2 regions of the Streptomyces sp. NPDC054765 genome follow, and region 2 is predicted to be linked to the other one. Evidence: riboswitches for the same ligand, from Rfam matches in the RefSeq annotation. Region 2 holds a riboswitch; the other holds the start of a gene.
The links. Region 2 has a riboswitch for glycine ahead of gcvT (glycine cleavage system aminomethyltransferase GcvT). Riboswitches for the same ligand answer to the same signal wherever they lie in the genome.
Positions count from the first base shown of each region.

Region 1: linked by a shared signal. The riboswitch ahead of gcvP (aminomethyl-transferring glycine dehydrogenase) and the one ahead of gcvT (glycine cleavage system aminomethyltransferase GcvT) in region 2 are both predicted to bind glycine.

Region 1 covers NZ_JBSHBP010000045.1:8,705-13,107, forward strand. Annotated here, with positions in the region: gene ACWGJY_RS25605 (MerR family transcriptional regulator) at 1-380, shown strand, start outside; gene ACWGJY_RS25610 (DNA polymerase IV) at 447-1,916, shown strand; gene ACWGJY_RS25615 (PRC-barrel domain-containing protein) at 1,820-2,209, opposite strand; glycine riboswitch at 2,324-2,421, shown strand; glycine riboswitch at 2,422-2,548, shown strand; gene gcvP (aminomethyl-transferring glycine dehydrogenase) at 2,610-4,403, shown strand, end outside.
Region 2 covers NZ_JBSHBP010000004.1:62,914-67,316, reverse strand. Annotated here, with positions in the region: gene ACWGJY_RS04330 (enhanced serine sensitivity protein SseB C-terminal domain-containing protein) at 1-301, opposite strand, end outside; gene ACWGJY_RS04325 (enhanced serine sensitivity protein SseB) at 363-1,160, opposite strand; gene ACWGJY_RS04320 (AAA family ATPase) at 1,253-1,939, opposite strand; glycine riboswitch at 2,201-2,296, shown strand; glycine riboswitch at 2,297-2,414, shown strand; gene gcvT (glycine cleavage system aminomethyltransferase GcvT) at 2,448-3,575, shown strand; gene gcvH (glycine cleavage system protein GcvH) at 3,704-4,081, shown strand; gene glyA (serine hydroxymethyltransferase) at 4,180-4,403, shown strand, end outside.

The DNA of each region.
Region 1 (4,403 bases), on a different contig from region 2:
ACGGCTCCGGCACCCAGCGGCTCTACAGCTTCCGGGACGTCGTGGTCCTGAAAATCGTCAAGCGGCTGCTGGACACCGGGGTGTCGCTGCAGAACATCCGCACCGCCGTCCAGCATCTGCGCTCGCGCGGGCTGGCGGGTCTGACGCGGATGACGCTGATGAGCGACGGTGCGACGGTCTACGAGTGCACCTCGCCCGACCAGGTCGTGGATCTGCTCCAGGGCGGCCAGGGCGTCTTCGGGATCGCCGTGGGGGTGGTGTGGCGGGACGTGGAGAGCGCGCTGTCACAGCTCCACGGAGAGCGTGTGGACACCGGCGAGACCCTGGTCGGGAAGAACCCGCACGACGAGCTGGCGCGGCGGCGCAACCGGGCCGGCTGAGTCCCCGGCGGTGTGCGCGGCCCGGCATCGGGCCGATTGTCAGTGGCATGGGGCAGCATCGGACATGTGAGACCTGCGCCGACGATCCTGCATCTCGACATGGATGCGTTCTTTGCGGCCGCCGAGCAGGCGGCCAAGCCCAGCCTGCGCGGCAAGCCCGTGGTGGTCGGGGGGATCGGTGCGCGCGGAGTGGTCTCCACGGCGTCGTACGAAGCCCGGGTGTTCGGTATCCGCTCCGCGATGCCCACGGCCCAGGCGCGCCGGCTGTGCCCCAACGCCGCGTATCTCACCCCTCGCTTCTCGTTGTACCGCCAGGTGAGTGAGACGGTGATGGAGCTGCTGCACGCGTTGTCGCCGCTGGTGGAGCCGCTGAGCCTGGACGAGGCCTTCGTCGATCTGGAAGCGGGCGGAGTGCCGCCGGAGACGGCCGCCGTGCGGGTCGTGGGGGAGCAGCTGCGCCGCGATATCCGTTGCGCCACGGGCCTGACCGGATCGGTGGGGCTGGCCGGCGCCAAGATGCTGGCGAAGATCGCGTCCGAGGCGGCCAAGCCGGACGGTCTGGTGGTGATCGAGCCCGGTACCGAACGGGAGTTGCTGGGCCCGATGACGGTGCGGACGCTGCCCGGGGTGGGCCCCGCGACCGCCGAGACGCTGCGCAGGGCCGGGATCCACACCGTCGCGGAGACCGCGGAGGCCGGTGAGGCCGAGCTGGTGCGGCTGCTGGGCAAGGCGCACGGGGCCGGGCTGTATGCGATGGCGCTGGGCCGGGACGACCGGCCGGTGGTGGCCGAGCGGGACGCGAAGTCCATCTCGGTCGAGGACACCTTCGAGGTCGATCTGACCGACCGGACGCGGGTGCGGAGCGAGGTCCTGCGGCTGGCCGACCGCTGCGTCCAGCGGCTGCGGGCCGCCGGGCGTTCGGGGCGGACGGTGGTCCTCAAGGTGCGCAACTACGACTTCTCGACGCTGACGCGCTCCGAGACGCTCCGGGGGCCCACCGACGACCCGGCGGTGATACGGGAGTCCGCTGTGCGGCTGCTGGAGACGGTGGACACCACTGGCGGGGTGCGGCTGCTGGGGGTGGGGGTCAGTGGACTGGCGGACTTCACCCAGGAGGATCTGTTCGCGCAGGTGGCGACGGAGCGGGAGGCGGAGGAGAGCGCCAAGGCAGCAGCAGCGGCTGCGGTGGAGCCGGCCGGTGGCGGGACGGAGCCGGGCGAGGCCGAGGCGGAACCGCCGCGGCACTGGCATCCGGGACTGGATGTGGTGCACGACGAGCACGGCGCCGGCTGGGTGCAGGGAAGCGGGGTGGGAAGAGTGACCGTACGCTTCGAAACGCCGTGGTCCGCACCGGGGAGGGTGCGGACCTTTGCTGTCGAGGATCCGGCGCTGCGGCCGGGGGAGCCCCTGCCGCTGGTGGGCGGGGGGCCGGCGGACGGTCAGTCGTCCGAGCCGGCGATCTTGCCGAAGTCCTTGTCACCGGAACCGGGGGAGGACACCGGGTCGGAGGTCGGGGAGGAGATATCCAGTCGGTAGTGGTGATAGAGCTGAAGTTCCTGCTCAGGGGAGAGATGGCGGCCGACGCCGAAGTCCGGTGCGTCCTTGATCAGTTTGCGGTCGTAAGGGATGTGCAGGCCCTCACCGACCATCTTGCTCGGTTCCAGGGGGACGAACGCGTCCCGGCTGAAGAGTCCGGTGCGTACGGCCGCCCACTCCGGTTCCCCCGTCGCATCGTCGAGATATACCTCGTCGATGGTGCCTATTTTGGTGCCGTTACGGTCGAATGCTTTGCGGCCGATCAGGCTCCGGGGATCGATATCGGTTTGCACGGCCCCTCCAATTGGTCGCAACTGCCCTCTGACAACTACCAAACGGCACATTTCATGCCCTGGCCACTCGAAGGAGCCTTCGACTGCCGCGCTGGTAGGCTGGCCAATGGCCGCAGACCCCGTGCGGGAGAGTCCTTTGTCGTTCGCGACCAGGGCGCCGAAGGAGCAAATCCTCCCCGGAATCTCTCAGGCACACGTACCGCATGGGCGAGGTCACTCTGGAAAGCAGGGCGGGCCGCGGAAGGCACAGTGCCGGGACCCCTCCTCACCGACGGTGAAAGCCGGGCCGCCTCGCGCGGGCCGGTGAAGCTCTCAGGTTGAGATGACAGAGGGGGAGGCCGTCCGGGCACCCGCGCCGTGGTGCCCCTCGTAGGTCGTACCGACCAGGAGGCCCCCGCAGATGACCACCAATCGCATCTCCTTGACCGAGCTGGAGCGCGGCACCCCCTTCGAGCGCCGGCACATCGGTCCCGACCATGAGGCGCAGGCGAAGATGCTCGCGCAGGTCGGGTTCGGGTCGCTGGACGAGCTCACCGCCGCCGCCGTTCCCGATGTGATCAAGAGCGCCGAGGCGCTCGGCCTGCCGCAGGCCCGTACCGAGGCCGAGGTCCTCCAGGAACTGCACGGTCTCGCGGACCGTAACCAGGTGCTGGCGTCCATGATCGGGCTCGGCTATTACGGCACGTTCACCCCGCCGGTGATCCTGCGCAACGTCATGGAGAACCCGGCCTGGTACACGGCGTACACCCCTTACCAGCCGGAGATCTCGCAGGGCCGCCTCGAGGCGCTGCTGAACTTCCAGACGATGGTCGCCGATCTGACCGGACTGCCCACTTCCGGCGCCTCCCTGCTCGACGAGGGCACCGCGGCCGCCGAGGCGATGGCTCTGTCCCGCCGGGTCGGCAAGGTCAAGCAGGGCGTCTTCCTGGTCGACGCGGACTGTCTGCCGCAGACCATCGCCGTGATCCAGACCCGTGCGGAGCCCACCGGCGTCGAGGTCGTGGTCGCTGACCTGTCCGACGGCATCCCGGCCGAGGTCGCCGAGCGCGGTGTGTTCGGTGTGCTGCTGCAGTACCCGGGCGCCTCCGGTGTGGTCCGTGACCCCCGCGCCGTCATCGAGCGGGCCCACGAGCTGGGCGCGATCGTCACCGTCGCCGCCGATCTGCTGGCCCTGACGCTGCTGACCTCGCCCGGTGAGCTCGGCGCGGACATCGCGGTGGGCACCACCCAGCGCTTCGGCGTCCCGATGGGCTTCGGCGGCCCGCACGCCGGCTTCATGGCCGTACGTGACCAGTTCGCCCGCAGCCTGCCCGGCCGCCTGGTGGGCGTCTCGGTCGACGCCGACGGCAACAAGGCCTACCGCCTCGCGCTGCAGACCCGTGAGCAGCACATCCGCCGGGAGAAGGCCACCAGCAACATCTGCACCGCGCAGGTGCTGCTCGCCGTGATGGCCGGCATGTACGCGGTTCACCACGGCCCCGAGGGCCTGCGGACCATCGCCCGGCGCACCCACCGTTACGCCGCGGTCCTCGCCGAGGGCCTGCGGGCCGGCGGGGTGGAGATCGTGCACGGCTCCTACTTCGACACGCTGACCGCGCGGGTTCCCGGCCGGGCCGCGGAGGTCGTCGCCGCCGCCCGCGAGGCCGGTGTCAACCTCCGGCAGGTCGATGCCGACCTGGTCGGCATCGCCTGCGACGAGACCACCGGGCGCGCGCAGCTGGCCGGTGTCTGGGGTGCCTTCGGTGTGCACGGGGACGTCGAGCAGCTGGATGCGGCCGCCGCCGACACGCTGCCGCAGGCCCTGCTGCGCAGCGACGACTACCTCGCCCACCCGGTCTTCCACCAGTACCGCTCCGAGACCGCGATGCTGCGCTATCTGCGCACCCTCGCGGACAAGGACTACGCGCTGGACCGCGGCATGATCCCGCTCGGCTCCTGCACGATGAAGCTGAACGCGACCACCGAGATGGAGCCGGTCACCTGGCCCGCCTTCGGCCAGCTGCACCCGTTCGCGCCGGCCGCCCAGGCCCAGGGCTACCTCACGCTGATCCAGGAGCTGGAGGAGCGGCTGGCCACGGTCACCGGCTACGACAAGGTCTCCATCCAGCCGAACGCGGGGTCGCAGGGCGAGCTGGCCGGCCTGCTGGCGGTGCGCGCCTACCACCGTGCCAACGGCGACGAGCAGCGCACCGTC
Region 2 (4,403 bases):
GGAAGAGCGAGGCGGCGATCTCCGGTCCGGTGACGACCTCGTGGTCGCGGTTCCAGCCGGAGGCGGCGAGCTCGGGTGCGGAGGTCACGCACGGCGCATAGCCGAGGCCCTCGACCTCCATGTTCCCGTACTGCGCATCGGCCGAGCCGGCCCGGCCGTGCCACAGCAGCATCCAGACCTGGCCCGCGGCGAGCGCGTGCAGCAGTGCCTCATAGGCGTCGTAACGGCCGGGCGAGACCTGCTGGAGCAGCTGCTCCAGCTGTCCGGCCGCCGCCGGCCCCTGATGCGCACCCGCGCTCACGTGGTCCGTCCCTTCTGTCAGCAGGGCACGTGTGGGTGCGCCCGCCCGTCATCCAACCAGCTTACGAGTGGTCCCGGGAGTAGAAGGGCCGCACACGCTCCAGCATCCAGTCGGCGACCGGGTCACCCTGGGCGATGTCGAGCATGACGAGCTGTACGGGCCAGGGCAGCGGTACTGCGCCGAGCGCACGTCCGAGGGCTGACAGTACCGTCTCGCGGGCGGTGCCGTCGTGCAGTGCGGTCAGGTCCGCCCCGATCTGCACACCGACGAAGAGTGCGGGCGTGTCGCCCTCGACACTTGCCAGGGCACGCCGGGCAGTCAGGACAATTCCGGCGCCGGAGAACTCCAGTCCGGCGGCGGCCAGGAAATCCACCGGCTCGTCCTGCCAGTCCGGCTCGAAGAGCCGCACCCGGCCGCCGCTCGGCAGACCGGCCGGCTCATGGCGGGCCTCCCGGCACAGCTCGGCCACCGCGGGCGGCGGCAGCGGGACGCCTATCGTGCCGTCGGGGTTGACCGCGATGCCGATGTGCGGCGGCAGCCCGCGCGCGAACTCCCGGGCCGGGGCGACGGTGAAGGACAGGTGCGAGCCGACCGTCCGCAAGAACTCCTGCTCGGAGCTGTAGACCGGGACGTAGGCCGCGCCACCGAGCTCCACGGTGGGCAGATCGAGGCCGCGGGCGCCGGGGCCCGCGCTCTCGGGGCCACCGCCGTTCGGCAGCGGCACCCACACCCGGCTGCGGCCGAGCACCTCGACGATCCGGCCGCCGGCGCCCGGATGGCCGACCGATGCGGCCAGCACCTCTTCGAGCTCGTTCGCCGGCCACGCCAGCTGCGGTATCCCCTGCTGCGGAAATGTCATGTGTACCCACCCGTTCCGAACCGCGCCATCTGGCCAAAGACCCTAGACGAGAGCGCGGGAGGGGGAACCCGGGGGGCGGGGTGCCGCTCCGCTCAGTCGAAGCTGACCGTCTCCAGGGCGCTCGCCGCCCGCCGGTCGAGCAGCACCGCCGAGCCGACCCCGTCCGGCAGCCGGGCCGCCTCCGCCGCGCCGACCAGCCGGCCCACCGCCCTGCGGTGCCGCGCGAAGGCGTACTCCGACACCCCGCGCCCCCGCGACTCCTGGCCGGACAGCGCCGCCTCGGGCGCCACATCGAGCAGCACCAGATGCAGCCCACGGCCGCCGCGCACCGCCGACCGCGCGATCCAGCCGCGCACCCACGCCAGGGTGCCGCAGTCGTGCACCACCACACTGCCGCCGGAGCGCAGCGCACGGCGAAGCGTCAGATAGTGGGCGGCCCGGACCAGCGGACGGTAGAGGGCGTAGGGCAGGCCGCGCAGTCTGCCGCCCTCCCAGCGCTCGCGTACGTCCTGCGAATCGATGCGGTGCACCGCGGCACCGTGCGCGTCCAGCGGCGGCACCACACGATGCATCAGGGTGCTCTTGCCGCTGCCCGGCAGCCCGGAGACCACCACCAGGTCACCGGCCGGAAACCGCAGCTCGGCGGCGCCCCGCGCCCGTCCCCCGCCCCGGAGGTCCACGATCCGGGCGCCGCGGCCCGCCCGGACCACGGACCGCGGCGGCCGTCCGGTCCGGGGCACCGTGGCGGGCGGCGCCTTCGGCGCGACGCCCGGGGGCACGACCCCTGACGTGGCCCCCCGTGCCGCTTCACTGTGCACCGTGATCGCCCTCCCCGTCCGGTTCTGCTCCGGTTCGAGTCCGTCCCCGTACCCGCAGAGTGTCAAGAAAAGGTAATGCCGAGCAAGGTGATCGGCCGATCTGCCCACGTCACGGACGGGGCAGCCGCCAGGGCTCCTGTATCCGGCGATCCCGTGCAATGATGTGGCCGCCACGTGCACATCGCGTCTCACTTGTGCACCGCCAACTCCATACCGGCCGCTTGAACCCGCGCGGGAGAGTCCCCGGCCGCCATGGCGGGGCGCCGAAGGAGCAAGTCCTCCCTTGAATCTCTCAGGCCCCTATACCGCGCGGGCGAGGCAGATCTGAAAAGCGAGCCACTGCCCGGCCTACGGGGCGGCTCCACCCAAGGTGCAAACCGGGTCCGTTCGCGGGATCCCGGTGAACCTCTCAGGTTCCGATGACAGATGGGGAGAACGTCTTGTCACCCATGCCTGGGAGCCCAGAACCATGACTGATGCCCCCCGCCGTACCGCGCTGGACGCCACCCATCGCGCGCTCGGCGCCACCATGACCGACTTCGCCGGCTGGGACATGCCGCTCCGCTACAGCAGCGAGCGCGACGAACATGTCGCCGTCCGCACCCGCGCCGGTCTCTTCGACCTCTCCCACATGGGCGAGATCACCGTCAGCGGCCCGCAGGCCGCCGACCTTCTCGACTACGCGCTGGTCGGCAACATCGGCGGCGTCAAGACCGGCCGCGCCCGTTACACCATGATCTGCGAGGCCGAGGGCGGCATCCTCGACGACCTCATCGTCTACCGCCTGGCCGACCAGGAGTACATGGTCGTCGCCAACGCCTCCAACGCCCAGGTGGTGCTGGACGCGCTGACCGCGCGGGCCGGCGGCTTCGACGCCGCGATCCGCGACGACCGGGACGCGTACGCGCTGCTCGCGGTGCAGGGCCCCGAGTCCCCCGGCATCCTCAAGGCGCTCACCGACGCCGATCTGGACGGTCTCAAGTACTACGCGGGCCTGCCCGGCACGGTCGCCGGCGTCCAGGCGCTGATCGCCCGTACCGGCTACACCGGTGAGGACGGCTTCGAGCTGTTCGTCCGGCCGGCCGACGCGGTCGCCCTGTGGGAGGCGCTGACCGAGGCCGGCAAGGACGCCGGTCTGGTGCCCTGCGGCCTGTCCTGCCGCGACACCCTGCGCCTGGAGGCCGGCATGCCGCTGTACGGGCATGAGCTGACCACCGCGACCACGCCGTTCGATGCGGGTCTGGGCCGGGTCGTGAAGTTCGAGAAGACCGCCAACGGCGGGGACTTCGTGGGCCGTGAGGCGCTGGCGGCGGCCGCCGGGCGCGCCGAGGCGAACCCGCCGCGCAAGCTGGTCGGCCTGCTCGCCGAGGGCCGCCGGGTCCCGCGCGCCGGGTACCCGGTCGTCACGGCCGACGGCACGGTCATCGGCGAGGTCACCTCCGGGGCGCCTTCCCCCACCTTGGGCAGGCCGGTCGCCCTCGCCTATGTGGATGCGGCCTACGCCACGCCGGGTACCGAGGGTGTCTGCGTGGACATCCGTGGAAGCCATGAGCCGTACGAGGTCACCGCTCTGCCGTTCTACAAGCGCCAGAAGTAAGGGCTGACCGCGGCAGACCCGGCAGCGGCGCGCGCCCGCGCGTCTCACTGTGCAAGACCCTCCCCCCGGGCCACGCCAGGGGGCGACCCCCGTCACGACCACACCCTCGCGTACAGGAGAATCGAGCCATGAGCAACCCCCAGCAGCTGCGCTACAGCAAGGAGCACGAGTGGCTGTCGGGCGCCGAGGAAGGCGTCTCGACGGTCGGCATCACCGAGCACGCGGCCAACGCGCTCGGCGACGTCGTCTACGTGCAGCTCCCTGAGGTCGGCACCACGGTCGCGGCGGGCGAGACCTGCGGCGAGCTGGAGTCGACCAAGTCGGTCAGCGATCTCTACTCGCCCGTCGACGGTGAGATCACCGAGATCAACGAGGATGTCGTCAACGACCCCTCGCTGGTGAACTCCGCCCCGTTCGAGGGTGGTTGGCTGTTCAAGGTGAAGACCGGCGGTGAGCCCGCCGAGCTGCTCTCGGCCGACGAGTACGCCGCCTTCATCCAGAGCTGAGCTGCCCCGCTCCTCCTCCGCCACCACCCGCGGGGAAGCTCCCCCGGACTCCGTCCGGGGAGACCCCCCTCGCGCCCCCTGACTCCCCGGGAAGACTTATGTCGCTTCTGAACAGCTCCCTCCATGAGCTCGACCCCGATGTCGCCGCCGCCGTCGACGCCGAACTCCACCGCCAGCAGTCCACCCTCGAAATGATCGCGTCGGAGAACTTCGCCCCCGTCGCCGTCATGGAGGCCCAGGGCTCCGTCCTCACGAACAAGTACGCCGAGGGCTACCCCGGCCGCCGCTACTACGGCGGCTGTGAGCACGTCGATGTCGTCGA